2 regions of the Paenibacillus sp. 102 genome follow, and region 2 is predicted to be linked to the other one. Evidence: riboswitches for the same ligand, from Rfam matches in the RefSeq annotation. Region 2 holds a riboswitch; the other holds the start of a gene.
The links. A riboswitch is a leader RNA that binds a small molecule or an ion and turns the genes downstream of it on or off. The one in region 2 is predicted to bind S-adenosylmethionine.
Positions count from the first base shown of each region.

Region 1: another riboswitch for S-adenosylmethionine. It lies ahead of AAIE21_RS23530 (methionine ABC transporter ATP-binding protein); the one in region 2 lies ahead of AAIE21_RS21280 (bifunctional O-acetylhomoserine aminocarboxypropyltransferase/cysteine synthase).

Region 1 is NZ_JBCGHT010000016.1:44,538-56,597, reverse strand. Features, by position in the region: gene AAIE21_RS23585 (HAD family hydrolase) at 1-194, opposite strand, end outside; gene AAIE21_RS23580 (diacylglycerol kinase) at 684-1,589, opposite strand; gene gatB (Asp-tRNA(Asn)/Glu-tRNA(Gln) amidotransferase subunit GatB) at 2,090-3,517, opposite strand; gene gatA (Asp-tRNA(Asn)/Glu-tRNA(Gln) amidotransferase subunit GatA) at 3,532-4,989, opposite strand; gene gatC (Asp-tRNA(Asn)/Glu-tRNA(Gln) amidotransferase subunit GatC) at 5,005-5,295, opposite strand; gene AAIE21_RS23560 (YiaA/YiaB family inner membrane protein) at 5,437-5,673, opposite strand; gene AAIE21_RS23555 (MarR family winged helix-turn-helix transcriptional regulator) at 6,106-6,588, shown strand; gene AAIE21_RS23550 (ArsA family ATPase) at 6,667-7,845, shown strand; gene AAIE21_RS23545 (DUF3926 domain-containing protein) at 7,838-8,032, shown strand; gene AAIE21_RS23540 (MetQ/NlpA family ABC transporter substrate-binding protein) at 8,359-9,198, opposite strand; gene AAIE21_RS23535 (methionine ABC transporter permease) at 9,219-9,884, opposite strand; gene AAIE21_RS23530 (methionine ABC transporter ATP-binding protein) at 9,874-10,893, opposite strand; SAM riboswitch class I at 11,015-11,119, opposite strand; gene AAIE21_RS23525 (cysteine hydrolase family protein) at 11,430-11,987, shown strand; gene AAIE21_RS23520 (DUF4097 family beta strand repeat-containing protein) at 12,047-12,060, opposite strand, start outside.
Region 2 is NZ_JBCGHT010000012.1:99,434-111,493, forward strand. Features, by position in the region: gene AAIE21_RS21260 (FMN-dependent NADH-azoreductase) at 1-405, shown strand, start outside; gene yeiL (transcriptional regulator YeiL) at 526-1,200, opposite strand; gene AAIE21_RS21270 (YjjG family noncanonical pyrimidine nucleotidase) at 1,320-2,006, shown strand; gene AAIE21_RS21275 (hypothetical protein) at 2,241-2,864, shown strand; SAM riboswitch class I at 2,997-3,102, shown strand; gene AAIE21_RS21280 (bifunctional O-acetylhomoserine aminocarboxypropyltransferase/cysteine synthase) at 3,194-4,492, shown strand; gene metA (homoserine O-acetyltransferase MetA) at 4,476-5,381, shown strand; gene AAIE21_RS21290 (homoserine dehydrogenase) at 5,526-6,821, shown strand; gene thrC (threonine synthase) at 6,821-7,879, shown strand; gene AAIE21_RS21300 (YczE/YyaS/YitT family protein) at 7,895-8,521, opposite strand; gene AAIE21_RS21305 (LacI family DNA-binding transcriptional regulator) at 8,620-9,597, shown strand; gene AAIE21_RS21310 (SGNH/GDSL hydrolase family protein) at 9,678-10,490, shown strand; gene AAIE21_RS21315 (ABC transporter ATP-binding protein) at 10,487-11,404, shown strand; gene AAIE21_RS21320 (ABC transporter permease) at 11,397-12,060, shown strand, end outside.

The DNA.
Region 1 (12,060 bases), on a different contig from region 2:
GCTAATGCACTATGCGGATTAACATATGCTCCTTCAACACCAATTTCTTTTAAAAGACTTCCTTGTAGTGATTCAGGTAATTTGTATGATTGCACAAATTCAGATACAAGTTCTTCTGCTACTTTTATCCAAATTGAATGAAAATCCATTAACGTTCCATCTTTATCAAAGAGTATTGCCTTTATCTTCTCCATAACACCCTACCTTTCTGCCCTTTTCACATTCAGTGTAGCAAGTAAATGTGGATGTAAGATGAACGTATTGTAAAAATACCATAAAAATCAAACCAACTCCCAATTTACAATTCAAATCTAATCATTTGAAAGGCGTAGAGTTACATCCATCGTGGCACTTATATTTAAATGCATGCGCCGCTTCGTTCTATACAGGTAATATCGATTTACATCAATTTATATTCAGCAACATCCCATGGACACCTTCCTACATATAAATAAAAGAGGATATATCCTCTTTACAGAATGTTGGGAAACAGGAGCTAGCAGACTCCTGTTTTTTGTCATTATGTGTCAGATCGTCGATATCCTTTGTAGAAACGCCGATATATTTGAAGAAACGGTCGATATATTCAAAAAATCGCTGATATAATTTCATTTACTATTTCTCCATCCTCACGTTATCACTAGCTAAGATTTCTTTTTCGATAACCTCAAAAAAGGATACCTTTATAAGGTATCCTCTTTATGTTCAGGAACAAATAGTTCAAGACAATGGTATATATTTTCAAATTCCATTGGCGCATCTCCGCCATATTCACCATCTAAATTAATCATTAATTTATCCGGCGAATGAACTTTAATTCGATTTGCCTGCGTATATAAAACCTTTGGATTATTAATATGTTCACCGCGTTGTGCTTGGGTTGCTGCTTTAATTAAATCAGCAATAGAGCCCTTCTTCAGCACTAATAAATCAAATAAACCATCATTAATAGATGCATATGGTGCAACCTTTTCAAAGCCACCGACAGAGCGCGTATTCGTAATTAAAAACATCGTAATTTCTTCTTGTAATAGCTTTCCATCATACTCAATTTCAACATATGTTGGGTGTAATGATGGCAGCATTTCGATACCTTTTAAGTAATAGGCAAGCTGCCCTAAAACTGTTTTCAACTTACTTGGTACTTCATATGTTAATTCTGTAATGCGTCCGCCACCAGCAATGTTAATAAAATATGTATCGTTCGCTCTACCTAGGTCTAACGGAACAGTCTTACCTTCGCAAATAATGTCCGCCGCTTCTTCAATAGAACGCGGTACACCAATTGCACGCGCAAAATCATTTGTCGTTCCAACTGGAATAATACCGAATTTCGGACGATGTTCATGCCCAACTAAACCATTTACAACCTCATTTAATGTACCGTCACCGCCTGCTGCAATAACAACATCAAACTTACGATCTGCTGCTTGCCTCGCTGCCACAGTTGCATCTCCAGGACCCGTTGTTGCATGACAAGATGTTTCATATCCAGCTTGTTCTAATTTTTGTAATACTTCTGGTAAGCTCTTTTTAAATAACTCACGACCAGAAGTAGGATTATAAATTATTCTTGCTCGCTTCATCATTCATTAGCACAGGAATTTTCTTATTCATAGAAAAAGAATATACCGAACTCTTATTCAGCGTTCCTATGCCTACCTCCTCTCATCTTCCTATCCTTCTTTTATCCCGCTCAAATAGGCAGTAAGAACCCGATTCGTGTAGCCCTCCATTAGTAAATGTTCACTAATGAAAGTTTTGCTTTATTTGACCAAGAAATATATCTTCCCATTCTTTATTACTTCTCATTGTTTCATAAAAAATAAATATAACGAATAATAAGTATCTATTATTTCACGAGATGAAAAACTCTCTATGTCTAGATTTATCATTATTCCCACCTTTTTGCAACTATCATACCATAGTTGCTATACAAACATTTTCCCACTTTTATCAGTTAATCAAACGTTTGTTTAAATAACTTTCGTAATTTAAACAAACGTTTGATTAACTCAGAAAAAACACCCAAATATGGGTGCTTTCTCTGTTTAATCTTTGCTGTTTGATAACGGTCTAGTTCTTTTTATTAACGTTTGTTAATCTCTTCAAGTAAGATCTTGTTAACAAGCGGTGGATTCGCTTGTCCTTTCGTTGCCTTCATAATTTGACCAACTAAGAAGCCAATTGCACGGTCTTTACCGTTTTTGAAGTCTTCAATAGATTGTTCGTTATTATCAAGAATTTCTGTTACGACCTTACGAAGTGTACCTTCGTCAGAAATTTGAACAAGACCTTTCGCCTTAACGATTTCTTCTGGGTCTCCACCTTTTTCAATTAATTCGTTAAATACTTTTTTCGCGATTTTAGACGAAATTGTACCTTTTTCAATTAATTGAACCATTTTAGATAGCCCAGCTGGCGTTAATGCTACGTCTTTTAATTCTTTTTGTTGTTTGTTTAAGTATGCAAGTACTTCACCCATTAACCAGTTTGATGTTAATTTCGCGTCTGCACCATCTGCGATTGTCGCTTCAAAGAAATCAGACATCTCTTTTGTTAATGTTAATACGTGCGCATCATAAGCTGGTAAACCAAGTTCTGCAACATAACGTACTTTACGAGCATCTGGAAGTTCTGGAATAGAAGCGCGAACGCGTTCTTTCCACTCATCGTCGATGTAAAGTTCAACTAAATCTGGCTCTGGGAAGTAACGGTAATCGTCAGATCCTTCTTTTACACGCATTAAGATTGTTTTCTTTGTTGCTTCATCGTAACGACGTGTTTCTTGTTGGATGATGCCACCAGATAATAGTTCTTTTTCTTGACGTACTTGTTCATGCTCAAGCCCTTTTTGTACATAAGTAAATGAGTTTAAGTTTTTCAGCTCTGCTTTTGTACCAAACTTCTCTTGTCCTACTGGACGAAGGGAAATGTTTGCATCACAGCGTAGAGACCCCTCTTCCATCTTACAATCAGATACACCTGTATATTGAATGATAGATTTTAATTTTTCTAAATATGCATATGCTTCTTCTGGCGTACGCATATCCGGCTCAGATACGATTTCGATTAATGGCATACCTTGACGGTTATAATCCACTAATGAGCCTTCACTTGTATGCGTTGATTTACCAGCATCTTCTTCTAGGTGAAGACGTGTAATACCGATACGTTTCTTTTTGCCATCTACTTCGATTTCAATCCAACCATTTTCACCAATTGGCTTATCAAATTGAGAGATTTGGTAAGCTTTCGGATTATCTGGGTAGAAATAGTTTTTACGGTCGAACTTCGTTTCCGTTGCGATTTCACAGTTTAATGCCATTGCAGCTTTCATCGCAAAGTTAACTGCTTCTTTATTTAAAGTAGGAAGTACCCCTGGGTATCCTAAATCAATTACACTTGTTTGTGTATTTGGCTCCGCTCCGAATTCTGTTGGACTCGCAGAGAAAATTTTCGAATTTGTTTTTAACTCAACGTGAACCTCTAAACCAATAATTGTTTCTAAATTCATCTATGCTCGCCTCCTTACAGACTTGCTTTTTTTGTATGATAGTCTGTTGCTTGCTCAAACGCATGTGCAACGCGGTAAATTGTCGCTTCATCGAAGTGTTTACCAATGATTTGTAGACCAAGTGGCATGTTGTTAGCACCGAATCCACATGGAACAGAAATCGCTGGAACACCTGCTAAGTTTACTGGGATTGTTAAAATGTCGTTTGCATACATTGTCATTGGATCATCAACTTTTTCGCCTACTTTAAATGCCGGAGTTGGCGTTGTTGGTCCAATAATAACATCGTAGTTAGCAAATACATTTTCAAAGTCGTTTTTAATTAATGTACGTACTTGCTGTGCTTTTTTGTAATATGCATCATAGTAACCAGAGCTAAGTGCAAATGTACCAAGCATAATACGACGTTTTACTTCATCACCGAAACCTTCGCTACGCGTGTTTTTGTAAAGATCTAATAAATTATTGACATTATCAGAACGAACACCGTAACGTACGCCATCGAAGCGTGAAAGGTTAGCAGATGCTTCAGAAGAAGATAATAAGTAATACGTTGCTAGAGCGTATTTAGAGTGTGGAAGAGATACTTCCTCCCAAGTTGCGCCCATACCTTCTAATACTTTTAACGCAGCTAGTACTGACTCACGAGCTTCTTCGCCAACACCTTCGCCTAAGTATTCTTTCGGTACAGCAATGCGTAAACCTTTAACGTCGCCTGTTAAACCAGCTAAATAGTTTCCAACTTCAACATTTGCAGAAGTTGCATCCATGCGGTCAATACCTGAAATAGCTTGTAATAAGTATGCATTGTCTTCTACTGTACGTGTAATCGGCCCAATTTGGTCAAGTGAAGATGCGAATGCAACTAAACCATAACGAGATACGCGTCCGTAAGTTGGTTTTAAACCTACAACACCGCAATATGCAGCTGGCTGACGGATAGAACCACCCGTATCAGAACCTAGAGAGAATAATACTTCTCCTGCCGCTACTGCCGCTGCAGAACCACCACTAGATCCACCTGGAACGTAATCTAAGTTCCATGGGTTTTTCGTAGCATAGAAACCTGAGTTTTCATTTGAAGAACCCATTGCGAACTCGTCCATATTTAACTTACCAATTGTAATTGTGTCAGCAGCTTTTAGCTTTTGCACAACTGTCGCATCATAAATTGGATCGAAGTTTGCTAATATTTTACTCGCACAAGTTGTACGAAGTCCGTTAGTTACAATGTTATCTTTTACACCGATAGGCATACCGAATAATAAACCATTATCTTCAGCACCAATCTTTGCATCTAATTCTTTCGCTTTCGCGCGTGCATTTTCTTCATCTAATGTAAGAAAAGCTTTTACGTTATCTTCAACATCCGCAATACGTTTGTAAGATTCTTCTACTAAATCCGTAACGGAAATTTCTTTGTTGTTTAACTTCTTATGTAACTCTGATACAGAATGATCAAATAATGACATCGAAATTCCCCTCCTCTATTCTAATACTGCTGGAACACGGATTTGATTATCTTTGTGATCCGGTGCATTTTTTAATACTTCTTCTACTGGTAAACCTTTTTCTGGTACATCTTCACGCATAACATTTTTCATAGTTAATACGTGAGTTGTTGGTTTTACATTTGTTGTATCTAATTCATTTAACTGCTCTGCAAATGTAACAATTGCATCGAGTTGTTTTTGAAATTTTTCTGCTTCTTGATCTGTAATTGCAAGACGTGCTAAATGCGCTACATGCTTTACATTCTCAACGGAAATTCTTGACACGGCTAGGCCACCTCCATAATATATCGTTCAATCTACAATACTATTGATGATACCAAATTTTCAGTACTTCAAGCAAGTCAACACACGGCACTTACAGCATTTTTACATAAAAAAAGAAAGGCTTTTTCCTTTCTTTACAAATTACGATTTATCAACTGGTTCTTTTTTAGGAATATGTTCATTATCTTCCTCATTATCACGAATTGTTTTTTGCAGTACAAAACATGACATTGTTAAAAACAAAGTACCTATTAAATAATATCCTTTCACACTAAGTGGTTCATCTAACGTATAAATGCCTATTAACATACCTGAAAGTGCGCATACAAACGAAGTCCATGCTAAAAATGTGAACGCTTGCGTATTTCTCCTTCTCATTGTTCTCCCCCTTGCTAGCGATCTATCCATTATAGATAAGTATATTACTATTATGGATTTTTATGTAAATCCAAATTAAAAAACGAACATCAAATCATTCTTTTCAGATGGGAGAGAGTATCCGGCCATGCATAGAAGCGGTCAGTGCCTTTTTTCGCCCCATGCCGTATGAAAACAAAAAGGGGAAATAAGTGGAGAATTGTTTTTACTTTCATAGCCGCAGTTCATATGTAGAAAAATCAAAATGGATTTATATAGCTTGGATATTTCCTTGTTAGCCTTATGTCTACGATAGATAAGTATATTACTATTATGAGGTTTCTTTTTCATTTAGTCTGAAAAAACAGGTAATAATCATTTGACATTTATTTGCAATAAGCATAGAATAAAAACAAATATTACGAACCTCGAAATATACGGGAGTGGAAATAATTGTTGCAATACGAACATTTTTTAGACTTACTGCTAGACAACGCCAAGAAGCTTTTCTATCCAGAAGAATGGGTAAGCCTTGATTTATCACTTTCTAAAACAGAAGTATTCTGCCTGTTATGGATGGAGCGAAATACAGATATTACGATGACAAAGATCACCGAACTTCTTGATATTCCAATGAGCACGACGACAGGTGTCGTGAATCGACTTGTGAAAAAAGGATATATTGAGCGCTATCGGAATGAAAATGATCGCCGCATTGTACTCATTCGTTTAACCGAAACTGGCGTACAACTCGTTCAAGAAGTGAAACAAAATGCTGCTCATTACTTTAACCTTGTGACGGAAGCATTATCAGAAGAAGAGAAAGCATTCTTACTACAAATCTTCCAAAAGATTATGAACCACATCGCTACGTCACAACAAAAACAAGTCGAAAAGCTTCCTACACCTAAGATGAAGAACATCCCGATTGAATAATGCCCTTTATGGGTTTTTATTCAAATATATATTTCGATACTCGTAATATTCGACAACCGAAACAAAGGGGATATAAATATGAGAATTATTTTGTATACAGGTAAAGGCGGCGTAGGAAAAACTAGCATTTCAGCAGCAACAGCGCTTCAAAGCGCAAAACAAGGATTAAAAACATTAGTGATGAGCACAGATCCAGCTCATAGTTTAGGAGATTCATTTGGGATAAAATTATCTTCTGAACCAAAAGAACTTCGTGAAAATTTATGGGCACAAGAAATCAATACCATTTATGAAATGGAAAAAGGCTGGGGAAAATTACAAAAGTATATTACATTACTCTTTACCTCAAAAGCTGCTGACGATATTACAACAGAGGAGTTAACGATGTTTCCAGGCATGGAAGACTTAATTAGTTTACTTCGTGTACTCGATTACTATAAACAAAAAACATATGATGTCATCATTATTGACTGCGCACCAACGGGAGAAACGTTAGCTATGTTAAGCTTTCCTGATATGCTCGGTTGGTGGATGGAAAAACTCTTTCCGATTAAAAGAAAAGTTTTAAAAGTTGTCCGTCCTGTTGCACAACCACTTCTCGGCGTTCCACTCCCTACTGATGATATTATGGACGAATTAACGAATACACTTGAACAACTAGGAGAAATGCGAGATATTTTATCTAACCGAGAAGTGACAAGTATTCGCGTTGTTGTCAATCCAGAAAAAATGGTTATTAAAGAAGCACAGCGTAGTTTCACCTATTTAAATTTATATGATTATAACGTCGATGCCATCATGATTAACCGTGTCATACCTGATACCGTCACAGATTCTTATTTTCAAGCATGGAAAGATGCCCAAAAGAAATATAAAGCACTTATCCAAGATAGCTTTCAACCACTTCCTATTTATGAAGCTCCCATGTTTGAACAAGAAGTAGTTGGATTACCTATGCTAGAACGTGTAGGAGCTGCTTTATTCAAAGATGATGCAGAACCAACCGCCGTAAAATTCAACGGTCGTACACAATATGTAATAAAAGATGGAGATGACTATATTTTTGTTCTCTCTATTCCATTCTCAGATAAAAGTGACCTCTCTTTAAATCAAAAAGGTGATGAACTTATCATTCACGCTGGTTCTGTCAAACGGAACATTACGTTACCAAAAACATTAACGCATTTATCCGTTCAAGGTGCAAAATTTGAAGGAGATGTATTAAACATTCGCTTTGGAGGTGTTGTTCATGCGTGAAGATTTACTAAGAAAATTGATTCGTACAAAAGTGGAAGTTGGCATGTATATCATAAATGAATTACCTACTCCAATTCAGCGATCTGCAAAAAAAGCGCTAAGTATTTTACAAGAAGAGCTTTCTTCTTGTATGCAAGAAACAGCGAAACCTACAACGAGTAACTTAAAGAACATTACGATTGAATAAAGTGAAACTTTAATCAGTGGGGTTTTTCTTCATCCCTCACTGATTATCAGCCCTCACCAATCGGGCTTTTACGGGCAGTTGATCCCCCACCTATCTTCCTCGTTTCTCTCTGAATCTTGAGGTGAGGAGTCTTACCGCCCGTTAATGCGGAATAAATAAAAAGGACCAGGAAAACTCCTGGTCCTTTTACTCTACCTAACAGACATTGGATTTTATATGATACAGAATTGGAAGGTACAAAATTAGGGTATCGTCTGTTAGGCATGGTATATGTTGAACGAGCTAACAGCGGAGGGGTTCCTACTGTTAGTTCGTTAAACCCGATGTTATTTTACAATTTTCTCTAACTCTTCAAGTGAAAGGTCTACTGAAATTGCACCATCTTTTGTTTCTTTCTTAACTGCTTCTTTTACTTCTTTTGAATGGTACAATTCAATCACTTTTTTAATCGTTGGATCATTTTTGTCTTTCGTACGAGCTGCGAAAATATTAATATATGGTTTCGCATTCTCGTTTTTTGGATTTTCTAAGAAAATAGGATCTTTCACTGGGTTTAAACCAGCTTGACCCGCAACACCATTATTAATAACGGAAGCTGCTACGTCTTTTAATACACGTGGTGTTTGCTGCGCAATAACTGGTGTAATTTTTAATTTCTTTGGATTTTCAGCAATACCACTTGGATCACCAAATAGACCAAAGTCTTTTTTCAATTTCAATAATCCAGCTGCATCAAGAAGTTTTAATGCACGCGCTTGGTTCGTTGGATCATTGGGAATTGCAATTTCTGAACCATCTGGAATTTCATTTGGTTTTTTATATTTTTCAGAGAATAATCCCATTGGTGCAATTTGAGTTGTACCAACGGCTGTGATATCTAACTTATGTTCCTTTTTAAATTGCTCTAAAAAGGCAATATGTTGGAATGAATTCAATTCGATATCACCATCAGCTAACGCTTTATTTGGTGTTGTATAATCCGAGAACTCCACAATTTTAACCTTAATTCCTTCTTTTTCAGCTTTCTTCTGAAGAATAGTCCAAGCGTCTCCATCCGTTCCTGTTACACCGACGCGAACTACCTTTTCTTTTGCACCAGCCCCGCAACCGCTTAATACCGATACACTAACCAACGCTGATAATGCAAATGCTAATATCTTTTTCATTTTCTTTCCCTCTTTTCTCTTTATGATCTACGTAAGAATACTTTTGCAAAATAGTTTCCTAAGTTTTGTGCAATTTGTACAAGAATAATAAGCAATACAACCGTCACGAACATAACCGATGTATCAAAGCGTTGATAACCATATGTCATTGCTAGGTCACCTAGACCACCACCGCCAACAAGGCCAGCAACTGCTGAGAATTCAATTAAACCAACCGTCATAAACGTAACGCCTAAAACTAATGGTGCTAACGCTTCTGGAACAAGAATTTCAAACACAATTCTGAGTGGTGATGCACCCATTGCTTGTGCTGCTTCAATAACTCCCTTTGGTACCGAAACAAGGTTTGTTTCAACCATTCTTGCAATCCCAATTGAAGCAACCAGTGTCATTGGAAAAATCGCTGCTGCCGTTCCAATTGTTGTTCCAATAACAGTACGTGTTAACGGACTTAAAGCCACTAGAAAGATGATAAATGGAACCGGACGAATCGTATTAATAACAATATTAAGAATAAAAAAGACCAGTTTGTTTTCTAAAAAATTTCCTTTTCTTGTTACATATAAAAGTAAACCTAGAGGTATACCAAGTATTGTAGCAAATATAAGGGTTACAATTACCATTAAGAGGGTATCCCCTGTCGCATCTAAAATGCGAGGCCAAAATATACTCCAATCAACTCGCATGACATTCAACCTCCTTCAGTCCTACTTGCAGTCTTAGATGTTGCAATGCTTTTTGAATTTCTTTCTGCTCACCTTGTAGTTCTACAAGAAGATTTCCAAATAAAATACCTTGCAGTTCAATAATATTTCCATAGAGCACATTTACATCTACATTATAATTTTTAGCAATGTACGATAATAACGGCTGTCCTGTCTCTTCACCAGTAAATGTTAAGCGATAAATCTGTCCACCATTTTGGATTTTCGTAAGGACACTTTCCGGTAAATGATTGTTAATAACAGATCGAACGAAGTTTTGTGTCGTCTTTGTTTTTGGTTTCGTGAAAACATCAAATAATGTGCCTTCCTCAATTACTTTTCCTTTTTCCATCACGGCTACACGGTGACAAATTTCTTTCACAACCTGCATTTCGTGTGTAATAAGGAGAATTGTTAAATTGTATTCCTTGTTTACTTTCTTTAGTAGATTCAAAATTTCTGTTGTTGTTTCAGGATCTAATGCTGATGTTGCTTCATCACAAATGAGAATATCTGGTGATGTCGCAAGTGCTCTCGCAATTCCTACGCGTTGCTTCTGACCACCTGATAGTTGTTCTGGATAATAGTTTGCTTTATCTTCTAGTCCGACAAACTTTAGCAGCTCATTTACTCTTTCTTTTATCTCATTCTTTGGCAATTTCGCTAATTTCAATGGATAAGCAATATTCCCAAACACGGTTCTCGAATTAAATAGATTAAAACTCTGAAAAATCATTCCTATTCTTTGTCTTAGCTTTCGTAACTCCTTCGTTGATAAGGAAGTAATATCTTTATCATCTATCGAAATCGTTCCCGATGTTGGTCGTTCTAACATATTCACTAAACGTAACAGTGTACTTTTTCCAGCTCCACTGAAACCGATAATACCAAATATCTCACCCTTATCAACCGATAATGTTACATCTTCGACGGCATGAACTGATTGCCCGCCTGATTCATATACTTTACTTACATTCTCAAAAGAAATCATTACTTTCCCCTCCTATATGCTGTAATAACTTGAAGCAGAGCTTTGAGGTAAAATAAAAAATGCCCTCCTTCTTATCCGTAATAAAAATAAGAAGAAGAGCATTTATATACTCATTCACATCTTCTCATCTCCCAAGCCTCTAAGAGCTTGCTGGAATTAGCACGGTATTCAAAAACCCGTTGCTGAGGTATCATAGGGCCAGTCCCTCCACCTCTCTGGATAAGAGTGTATCGATTTAGTTGTCATTTTATTAAGTCTTATTATAAAACTCCGAAAAGTAAGAGTCAACATAAATATTCTAAAATATATTAATTATTTTTCTATTAAAATTTTTAAATAAAATAACAGTTCCTCCTTTACTCCACATTAACGGGCAGTACGCCCCCCGATGATTAAAGTTTCACTTTATTACAAAGGGCGAAATTTTAACTTTATGTAAAATTCTTCTTCACCTACTCTTTCAAAAAGGAAAATATCCTGTACGAATTGAATAACATTACATGAATATGAAAGAAAAATGGAGGACGATAACTGATATGAAAACAGCACTTTTACTCGTTGATATTCAAAATGATTATTTTCCAAATGGCCAAATGGAACTGCGCGGTGCCGTTGAAGCTAGCGAGTACGCAAGTCAACTACTTCAGCATTTTCGAGAAGTGAATCAGCCTATTTTTCATATCCAACATGTATCTATGAAAGAAAATGCTACTTTTTTTCTCCCTAACACAGAAGGCGTCCACATCCATGAACATGTTCGTCCCTTAAAAAATGAAACTGTTATTCTCAAACACTATCCAAACAGTTTTCGGGAAACGGACCTATTAGAGCAATTGCAAAACCTTAGAATTGAACATGTGATTATATGCGGGATGATGACTCATATGTGTATTGATGCTACAGTACGAGCTGCTTTTGATTTTAGTTTTCGTTGCACTGTTGTACATGATGCATGCGCAACAAAAGATCTCCTCTTTAAAAATGCTACAATTCCTGCTGTCTATATCCATAATACAATTTTAGCAAGTTTGAATGACGTATATGCAGATGTTATGAGCACAGAGGAGTTTTTAAGTTTTAGAAACTCCATCTGAAATAAAAAATCATGTCTCTCACAAGGGGAGACATGATTTTTCATAACGTTATTCACAAGTTACTGTAACTTAA
Region 2 (12,060 bases):
AAAGCAGTAGCTGTTGCGGATAAATATTTAGATCAATTCCTTGCTGCTGATAAAGTGGTATTTGGTTTCCCGTTATGGAACTTAACAATTCCAGCTGTACTGCACACATATATCGATTACTTAAACCGTGCTGGAAAAACATTCAAATATACACCAGAAGGTCCAGTAGGTCTTATCGGTGATAAGAAAATTGCACTATTAAATGCACGCGGTGGTGTATATTCTGAAGGACCAGCAGCTGGCGTAGAAATGGCTGTTAAATATGTAGCAAGCATGATGGGCTTCTTCGGTGCAACAAATATGGAACAAGTGATCATTGAAGGCCATAATCAATTCCCAGATAAAGCAGAAGCAATTATTGCAGAAGGCCTTGAAAAAGCTGCTAAAGTAGCAAGCGCATTCTAATTAACAAAATAATCGTCACTCAATATGCAGTATCAACGTCTTTATGGTGTTGGTGCTGCTTTTTTGTTGTTTGTGAATAAAGAAGTAGCCTAGCAGACGAGCTTGCGGGATTTCGTTATTTTATTGCCGCTCGAGCTCATCAGCTAACTTTTGTAATTGCTTTTTGTCCTGTATTAGGTATATTCTTCCGTCTTTTTTTAACCAATTTTGCTGACAAAACTGCTTTAATACATATAAGAGATGACGATAACTAACGTTTAAGTATTCAGAAGCCTCTGTATGCTTTTCGAGATAACAATTGTTTTGCTCAGTTAACAGAATAAAAGCTGCTAAGCGATTTTCTAAAGGATAGTTATAGCTTTTCGCATATTGTTCAGTCCGAGAGATTGTTTTTTCTCCAATAAATTTGCATAGCTGTTGTAAGAAGTGTGCGTCCTGCAACAAGAGATGACGACAATCTTTCAAGGGAAGAGCTAAACAGATACATGGTTCTATAGCTTCAATCCCTTTTGTTACAGACTCGACTCCAATTAATCCTAATTCTCCAATAAGCGATGGGGATTTTACAAAGTTAATTAAGGAAGTTTTTCCATTTTGATGACTCATATATATTTTTGCTTTTCCGGAAATTAAGTAATAAAGATAGGGAAGTTCTTCTCCTTCGTTGCAAATCATTTCTTTCTTTTGAAAAGAATGAACTTCTATATATGGAAAAATATCAAATGAAAAGAACGTTTGAAAGTTGAAGTGCTGTACATAGTTGTAAATCTCATCTCGTTTTTTTTCGATTTTCATTTTTTCACCTCTTATTTAGTATGAGATATCTCCTATTCTTTTTACAAGTGGAAGTGATACGATTTATTTGAGAACAAAAGCAAAAGTGTATTTTTATAGGGGAAAGGAAGAGAAGCAACATGAGGAAATATCAAACATTACTATTTGATGTAGACGATACATTACTAGATTTTAAAGCGGCTGAGAGAACAGCGTTACATTTACTTTTTGAGGAACAAAAAATCCCTTTAACTGATGAAATTACAGCACATTATAAAAAAATAAACCAAGGTCTGTGGAAATCCTTTGAGGAAGGAAAAATAGACCGAGATGGGGTAGTAAATACTCGGTTTTCAATTTTATTTAAGAAGTACGGTCAGGAAGTTGATGGACCTTTGTTTGAACAAAATTATCGAAGGTATTTAGAAGAAGGGGATCAGCTTATTCAAGGAGCCTTTGAACTAATACAAGATTTCCAAAATGAATATGATTTATATATTGTTACAAACGGTGTTTCCAAAACGCAAGATAAACGTCTGCGTAATTCGGGATTACATTCATTCTTTAAGGATATTTTTGTTTCAGAAGACACTGGTCATCAAAAGCCAATGAAGGAATACTTCGATTATGTTTTTGCACGAATTTCTAATTTTTCTGTGGAGAAAGGATTAATTATCGGTGATTCATTAAGTGCAGATATTAAAGGTGGGCAACTAGCAGGATTAGACACATGTTGGTTTAATCCTGCAAAGAAGCCGAATCCTACTGGAATTGTTCCGACTTATGAAATACAAAGTCTTAATGAGCTGTATCAAGTTTTACGATAATTACTATCTTCTTAGATTAAAACATGACGTTATCCCTTTAAAGATTCTAAGGATATTGGGAGAGCACCTTGTGCAACAAGCCAAAGAAATAGAGGGAAAATGAATTGGTTAAGGTATAGATGTTATTGTAAAATAGTGAAAACTCGCGTTATGTACGTGAGTTTTTTTTCATATGAATGAATATAGGACTTATTGTGATTTTATGGTGAAATTTACCATAATGGAGGGAGAGGTTTGGGTGTTTTTATTTATACTGCTTTAGCAGCATGTACCTGTATATTAATTAGTTCGTTAATTTTGCAAAGGCAATTTCCTTATAAAAAATATGATGTTGTTTTGTCTACTATAATGATTGGAACGGGTATGGTCCTTATGCTTTATGCTGCTTATGGCGTTAAGATTTCGATTGGTAAAAATTTATGGTATATAGGGGTGTTCACAGTAATCGGGATTGTAATGGGTACCTTTATAAATTTAGCTATAAAAATTGGAAGGAAAAAAGATAGGTATAAATTCCATGTTGTTGGTCACATGATAGGCTTTTTAGCATGTGCCATACAAGTCATAACCTATTTTTATCGAGAATATCAGTGGACTTTCTTTCATGTAGACCAGTTTTCTATTTTTATTATGGTTATGGTATCTATACTATTTGTTTGTATTGCAGTGTTTCTTCATCGAATTTTTTTCATGTGCGCTGCGATTTTTCCAAGTTTATATGCAATGATATACTTATCTATTCCTTTGATGATTGTTAGTAATAGCTTGCTTATAATAGCCGCTTTACTCATGACGATAGAGTATGAAAAGAAAAAACGTGTAAGTAAACGTGTAGAATATTTTAGGGGTAAAGGTTAATTATAATAATATTTTAATATAATTTTAATTTTCGGAATAAATAATTAAACATTTAATAAAATCTTTTATAAACATTCAGAAAAATAATTGACATTAGGAAATTATTGCTATAAAATCAACGGTAATTGCATAGTCTTATCAAGAAAAGGTGGAGGGACAGGCCCTATGAAACCTTGGCAACAGCCGTATAGCGGAATTGTGCCAAATCCTGCAGGTAATAAACCCTGAGAGATAAGAAAGAGACTTTAGAGCGTGTTTTCAAACTGCTTCTTTCTTGTTAGGGAAAGAAGCAGTTTTTTTATTTTCTATAAAAGAAAGGAGAATAAGAAATGGGAGAATCATGGGGGAAAGGAACGATTTGTGTGCAAGGTGGTTATACACCGAAGAATGGTGAACCACGTGTTTTACCACTCTATCAAAGCACGACGTACAAATACGATACGTCTGATGATTTGGCAGCGCTCTTTAATTTAGAGGCAGAAGGTTATATTTATACACGTATTGGGAATCCGACACTGGCAGCATTTGAACAAAAGTTATCCGATCTAGAAGGCGGAGTTGGAGCTGTTGCAACAGCCTCTGGTCAAGCGGCTATTATGCTTGCTGTTTTAAATATTTGTAGTAGTGGTGATCATTTGCTTTGTTCTTCAACCGTTTATGGGGGGACATTTAACTTATTTGGGATGAGTCTACGTAAATTAGGGATTGATGTTACATTCTTTAATCCAAACTTATCTGCTGATGAAATTGTGGCACTTGCAAATAACAAGACAAAGCTGATTTATGCAGAATCACTTGGTAATCCAGCGATGAATGTCTTGAACTTCAAAGAATTTTCAGCTGTTGCTAAAGAGTTAGAAGTACCTTTTGTTGTTGATAACACGTTAGCGACACCATATTTATGCCAAGCGTTTGAACACGGAGCAAATATCATTGTTCATTCCACAACAAAATACATTGATGGCCATGCAAGTTCATTAGGCGGTATTGTTATTGATGGAGGAAATTTTGATTGGACAAATGGGAAATATCCCGAGCTTGTCGAACCAGATCCAAGTTATCATGGCGTAAGTTATGTGCAGAACTTTGGGCAGGCAGCATATATTGTGAAAGCTCGTGTTCAACTATTAAGAGACTATGGAAACTGTATGAGCCCATTCAATGCGTATATTAGCAACATCGGTTTAGAAACATTGCATTTACGAATGGAGCGTCATAGTGAAAATGCTCTTGCAGTTGCGAAGTGGCTTGCTAACCATGATCGTGTTGAATGGGTGAATTATCCGGGATTAGAAAGTAATGAAAATTATCCGCTAGCGCAAAAGTACTTAGCAAAAGGTGCAAGTGGTGTTTTAACATTCGGTATTAAAGGAGGGCTAGAATCTGCGAAGGAGTTTATTGCAAATGTGGAGCTGGCAACTCTTGTGACACACGTAGCAGATGCGAGAACATGTGTGATTCATCCTGCTAGTACAACGCATAGACAGTTAAATGAAGAAGAGCAGCGTTTAGCAGGCGTTACATCTGATTTAATTCGCTTATCCGTCGGTATAGAAGATGTTTCTGATATTATTGCGGACCTAGAGGAAGCATTAGTTGGAGGCAAAGCACATGCCGATCATTGTTGATAAGGATTTACCAGCCCGTAAAGTATTGCAAAAAGAGAATATTTTTGTGATGACAAAAGAGCGAGCTGAAACGCAAGATATACGTGCTTTAAAAATTGCGATTTTGAACTTAATGCCAACAAAACAAGAAACTGAAGCGCAATTGCTCAGGTTACTCGGTAATACACCACTTCAATTAGATGTGCATTTGCTTCATATGGAGTCTCATATATCTCGTAATGTAGCGCAAGACCATTTAACAAGTTTTTATAAAACATGTCGTGATATTGAGGGAGAAAAATTTGATGGTCTCATTATTACAGGGGCGCCGATTGAAACACTTCCTTTTGAAGATGTAGATTATTGGGAAGAACTCAGGCGTATAATGGAATATTCAAAAACGAATGTAACATCTACATTGCATATTTGTTGGGGAGCACAGGCTGGTTTGTATTATCACTATGGAATTCCGAAATACCCGCTTGAAGAAAAAATGTTTGGTGTATTCGAACATGAAGTGCAGGAACAGCATGTGAAATTGTTACAAGGGTTTGATGAACTCTTTTTTGCACCTCATTCTCGCCATACAGAAGTGCGTAGAGCTGACATTGAAAAGGTGTCAGAACTGACGTTACTAGCAACATCAGAAGAAGCGGGTGTCCACCTTGTTATGGGGCAAGAGGGGAAGCATGTTTTTGTGCTTGGTCATAGCGAATATAGCTGCGATACGTTAAAAGAGGAATATGAACGTGATAAACAAAGAGGGCTAGATATTAAGGTTCCCAAAAACTATTTTAAACATAATAATCCAGCTGAAAAACCACTTATAAGATGGCGGAGTCATGGAAACTTATTATTTTCAAATTGGTTAAATTATTATGTATATCAAGAAACCCCTTATATTTTGTAAGGTGATCATTATATAACACGTGGCAACGTTTTCTTTGTAAGGATTATCTTATATTTTTCTAAATGTTCAAAATACATTGTTTTTCAGAATTTTACCTTATATAATGGCATCTAAATACAATTCTTTAGAGGGGTGGACAGTATCATGAATGAAATTCAAGTGGGCTTATTAGGCCTTGGAACAGTTGGCAGCGGTGTGGTTCGTATTATTACGGATCATCAAGATCGTCTTATGCACCAAGTCGGTTGCCCAGTGAAAGTAACAAAAGTATTAGTGCAAAATATTGAAAAAGAGAGAGAGGTCCAAGTACCCTCTACCTTATTAACGAAAAATGCCAATGAAATTATAGATAATCCTAATATTGATGTTGTCATTGAAGTGATGGGCGGCATAGAGGAAGCGAAAGCATATATTTTACAAGCTTTGAAAAATGGTAAACATGTTGTTACTGCTAATAAGGATTTAATGGCATTGCACGGAGCAGAACTTTTGACGGTGGCAAAAGAAAATCAGGCTGATTTATTTTACGAGGCAAGCGTAGCTGGAGGGATTCCAATTCTTCGCAGCATCGTAGAAGGGCTTTCTTCAGATCTGATTACGAAAGTGATGGGAATCGTGAACGGAACAACAAACTTTATTCTGACAAAAATGTCTGACGAAGGGAGAGCATACGACGACGTGTTAAAAGAAGCGCAGCAGCTTGGATTTGCGGAAGCAGATCCAACATCAGATGTTGAAGGTTTAGATGCAGCAAGAAAAATGACGATTTTAGCTACTCTAGGTTTTTCTACAAATGTAGAGCTTGGAGATGTGAAGGTGAAAGGGATTACTTCCATTACCGAGGAAGATATTGCATATAGTAAAAGCTTAGGATACACAATTAAATTAATTGGGCTTGCAAAGCGCGATGGTGAAAAGTTAGAGGTAACAGTTGAGCCAACATTACTTCCGAATACACACCCTCTTGCAGCTGTTCAAAATGAATATAACGCCGTATATGTATATGGTGAAGCGGTAGGAGAAACGATGTTTTATGGGCCTGGTGCAGGAAGTTTGCCAACAGCAACAGCGGTTGTTTCTGATTTAGTTGCCGTGATGCAAAACGTGCGCCTTGGCGTAACTGGGAATAGCGCAGTCTCTCCGCAGTATGAAAAAGTATTAAAAGAGCCAAAAGAAATTTTTGTGAAAAAGTTTTTACGTTTGCATGTAAAAGATGAAATTGGTGTGTTTGCAAAAATTACATCTTTATTCTCTGAACGTGGTGTTAGCTTTGAGAAGATTATCCAAATGCCGCTACAGGAGAAAGGAAAGGCTGAGATTGTTATCGTAACCCATCGTGCATCACTTGCAGACTATGAATATATTTTACATACACTTAGGGAATACGAGGAAGTAGATTGTGTGAAAGCAAACTATCGAATCGAGGGAGATGCTAAGTAATGTGGAAAGGTTTGCTTGCTGAGTATAAGGAGTTTTTACCTATTACGGAAAGGACACCTTCCTTAACATTGCATGAAGGCAATACACCACTTGTTTTATTAGAAAACCTTTCAAAACGGTGGGGCGTAACCATTTACGGGAAAATAGAAGGAGCAAATCCAAGCGGATCTTTTAAAGATCGCGGTATGGTAATGGCGGTAGCAAAAGCAAAAGAGGCAGGAAGTGGAGCGATTATCTGCGCATCTACAGGTAATACGTCTGCATCTGCAGCGGCTTATGCGGCTAGGGCAGGATTGTCATGTATTGTTATCATTCCAAATGGAAAGATTGCATATGGTAAATTAGCGCAAGCTGTCATGTATGGTGCTGAGATTATAAGTATTGATGGGAATTTTGATCACGCTTTGCAAATTGTACGTAGCCTCAGCGAGTCATCGCCAATTACACTTGTGAATTCTGTTAATCCATACCGTATTGAAGGGCAAAAGACAGCTGCATTTGAGATTTGTGATGCGCTTGGAAAAGCACCGGATATTCTAGCAATTCCAGTCGGTAATGCGGGCAATATTACAGCGTATTGGAAAGGTTTCAAAGAATATCATGAAAGGCTTGGTACGGGTTTGCCAGAGATGCACGGTTTTGAAGCGGAAGGAGCCGCGGCGATTGTACGTGGACATAAGATTGAAGAGCCAGAAACAATTGCAACAGCGATTCGAATTGGGAATCCAGCAAGTTGGAAGCAAGCCTCCCTAGCTGCAGAACACTCTCAAGGTAAAATTGACGAAGTAACAGATCGTGAAATTCTTGAGGCATATGAATGGCTAGCCAAGTACGAAGGAATCTTTGCAGAACCTGCTTCATGCGCTTCTCTTGCAGGTGTTTATAAACAGTTGCAAAGCGGTGAAATTGCAAAAGGGAGCCGAATTGTAGCGGTATTAACAGGTAACGGTTTGAAGGATCCCAATATCGCTATTGATACGAAGAAAATTCAGCCAGTTGTGTTACCAAATGATGAGAAGGCTGTCTTTGATTATATTCAGGGAGCTGTTTTTCAGTAAAATAGATGAAGCCTATTAAGCGTGATGCTCAATAGGCTTTTTTATGTTAAGAACCTTTGTGCCAATCTGAATAAATGCTTGAATAATCCATCCTGTTGTAAATGAAAGGATAATTGTACCAAAATAAATAGGGCCGTCTAATAAAAAACTACACGCTAAAAATAAAAAAGCTAATGAAATTTCTGTCTTGCGAAATGTCCACTTTTTCTTTTCGGCCATGGTTAAGACGAATGCTTCTTGCGGTGCAGCACAAAGCTGTGTCGATACATAAATTCCAATTCCAGCGCCTACAAATAGATTTCCACATATAAGTGTTATATATTTTGGAAGAGAGCGAATTGAATCCATAATGAAAGTAATAGAACCAATCCAATCAACAAAAACAGAAATAAGAACCATAGTAACAATTGTTCCTATTGTAATGTGCTTTTTATTTAAAAATAGCACAATAAGTGTAAAAACAAAGTTAATCATAAAAATCCAAAAGCCAATGCTTATTCCAAAGTTTTGATATAGTGCAATAAAAAATGAATCATAAGGACTAAGACCGAATGAAGTAATAGTTGTCATCATGTTAATTCCAAGAGATAGAATGAGTAGTCCGCTAATAAAAAATATATAGTCTAGTTTTAGACGTATCATATGTTTCAAATCCTTTCTGAATGTATGTGCTAGGAAAGGATATATTGTGGAAAGCTTACCAGGTCAAGGGAGAAATTTTGTAAAAAGGGGAGAACGAAATGACTAATATAAGAAAGATTGCTGAATTGGCTGGAGTATCTGTATCAACTGTCTCACGTGTACTTAATAATCATCCGTATGTGAATGAACAGAAACGAAAAGAGATTTTAGCCATTATAGAAGAGTTAAATTATACGCAAAATGTGAATGCGATTCATTTAGTGAAAGGAAAAACGAATGTAATTGGTGTTTTATTGCCGCATGTGAATGATCAGTATTATAGCGCTATTATTGAGGGGATATCGAAAGAAACTGCAAAGAATAACTATCATATGATGCTTTGTCAGACAAATTATAGTGAAGAACGGGAACTTGAAATTTTGCAGATGTTAAAAATGAAAAAGCTTGATGGAGTCATTATATGCTCACGGATAAATGATAAGGAAAAGCTCGAGGAGTATACGAAATTCGGGCCAATTGTGGTGTGTGAAGAAATAGATTCGAATTTCATCTCAAGCGTGCATATTGATTATTATAAAGTGTTTTCACAAGGAATGAAAAGCTTGATAGATGCTGGTCATACTTGTATTGGATATTGTATTGGAAGAGACAATAGCATTAATAGTCAAAGAAGAAAACAAGCGTATGAGGATGCAATGCAACATATTTCTATTATACCTGCAGATAACTGGAAATTTAAAGGGTGTTTTAAGGTGGATGATGGGCGTAATGTAATAAGGGAATGGATACAAATGTCTGTAAAGCCGACAGCATTTCTTGTTTCTTGTAACCATATTGCAGCAGGTATGGTAACGGAGGGGAAAAAACATGGAGTACGTATTCCAGAAGAGCTCACAATTATTGGGTGTGATGATCAAGAAGTAGCGGATATATTAGGGATTACAACGATTTCACATTCTAGTAAAAATGTTGGTGTAAAGGCGTTTGATTTATTATATGAAAAAATTCATGATACAAAGATAGGTGTGAAACATGTGGAGTTAGTGCCACAATTAATTGAGAGGGAAACGACATAATAGAGAAGGTGTGAAAATCGCTTTTCAAAAGAGCGTTTGGTATAATATGGGCAATCTACCAGGCTAAAAGGGGTTTTGATATGAGATCAAAATTAGTAAAAGGAATTTTACTCATTACAATTGCATCTTTTTGTTTATTTGCATATGGCTTTATTTCGGGTATTAATGATGTATTAAATCCGAAGGCTTCAAAGTTAACTACGAAAACAGAACAAAAACAAGTACATGGGAAACAAAACCCGGGAACATTACAAGTTGTCAGCTTAGGTGATTCTTTAACACGCGGAGTTGGCGATAAAGAAGGAATTGGCTATGTGGGAAGAGTGAAGGACGGTTTACAAAAGGATTATAAACAAAAGGTTGCGTTAACGAATTTAGCTGTTAGTGGCGCGAAGATGCCGGATTTGTTGAATCAAATAGAGAGCAGTGGTGCTCAGTATTCAATTAAGCAAGCAGAGCTCATTGTTTTAACAATTGGAGGAAACGACTTATTTCCGGGCTGGGAATCACTTGAAAAGATAGATTTAGAAGCATACCGTCCTGATGTAGAAACATTTCAAAATCAGGCGAAGCAAATTTTAGCGGAAATTCGAAAGTTAAACCCAGATAGTCCGATTTTTTGGCTCGGTTTGTATAATCCATTTGAGGACGTAGAAGATTTAAAAGGTTCTTCATCGATTGTTGTAGATTGGAACGCATCTTTAGAGAAATTAGCAATAGATAATAAAAATGTATACATCACGCCAACGTTCGATCTGTTTCAAAATCGCGGGAAAGAATTGTTATACTCCGATCATTTTCACCCCAATGAAACAGGCTACTCATATATGGCGGATCGCTTATTACGAAACGTTGTAAGTAAGCTAAAGCTAGATGGAGGAGAGGCGAAATGACGACGATACTTTCAGTACGAAATGTGAAAAAGATAATTGGGAAAAAGACGCTTGTAGAAAACATTTCATTTGATGTGAAACAAGGAGAAGTGTTTGGATTTTTAGGTCCAAATGGAGCTGGGAAAACGACGACAATTCGGATGCTAGTAGGACTTATTAAAGCAACTGAAGGCGAGATTACTATTGGTGGGTATAATATTAAAGAGAACTTTCGAGAAGCGATGCGGCAAATTGGTAGTATCGTTGAAAATCCAGAGCTCTATACATATTTAACAGGATGGGAAAATTTAAAGCAATTTGCACGTATGCTAGGTGGTATATCAGATGAACGTATTTTAGAAATTGCGAAAATGGTTCATTTAGACGAACGTATTCACGATAAAGTGAAAACGTATTCTCTTGGTATGAAGCAACGCCTTGGAATCGCACAGGCCCTTCTTGGAAACCCAAAGCTCCTTATATTAGATGAACCGACAAATGGCCTAGATCCAGCTGGTATAAGAGAGATGAGGAAGTTTATACATACGCTTGTGAAAGAAGAAAATATGAGTGTCTTTATTTCGAGTCATTTACTAAGTGAAGTGCAAATGATATGTGACCGCGTTGCTATTATTCATAAAGGAAAAATGATTACAGTTGCGCCTATTGAAGAGTTAATTAAAACTGCGAGCGATCGTGTTGAATGGATTGTTACACCGATTGCAAAGGCGAAGGATATGTTAGAAGCGGCAGAAGAAGTAAGAGAAATTAGTGTAGACAATGAGCGTTTACTGTGCCGAATGGACATTTCATCAATTAGTACTTGGAATAAGCGTTTTGTAGAAAGTGAGATAGCGGTACATAGCGTGAAGGAATTTGTGTTTACGCTAGAAGATTTATTCATTGAACTCACAAGGAGTGAGCAGCATGCGTGAATTTGCGAATCTTGTTTTAAATGAATCCGAAAAAATCTATCGAAAGAAACGTATTTTGGTCGTTATGCTCATATTGGCAATTTTAATTCCTTTGTTTGTGTATGCACAGTACCGTGAAGTGCAAACAACGCAAAAGCGCCTTGGAACAAGTGATTGGAAAGTAGCACTTCAGCAACAAATTGTTGATTCGCAAAATCGTTTAAATAACTCTAGGTTGCCAGAAGAATGGCGGGATTGGCTGAAAGTACGAGTAGAGCAACAACAATATTATTTAGATCATGATATTAATCCAACAGCACCGGGGGCACCGACATTTGTACGAGCATTCATTGAACAGGGGATTACGTTGTTTATTCCGCTCCTTGTCATGATTGTTGCAATTGATATTGTATCGGGAGAACGAAGTGATGGAACGATGAAAATGCTTCTAACGCGGCCAATTCGGCGCTGGAAAATCCTTCTCAGTAAATATGTGACGATGTTGTTATTTATCTCACTTATATTACTCCTGGTTGGAATTTTTTCCTATGCATTATCAGGTGTTGTTTTCGGATATGCCGGGTGGAATTTACCGGTATTGACAGGGTTTGGAATTAATAAAGAAACATTAAATACAAATTTTGTCCACCTTATTCCGCAGTGGCAATACATTTTAA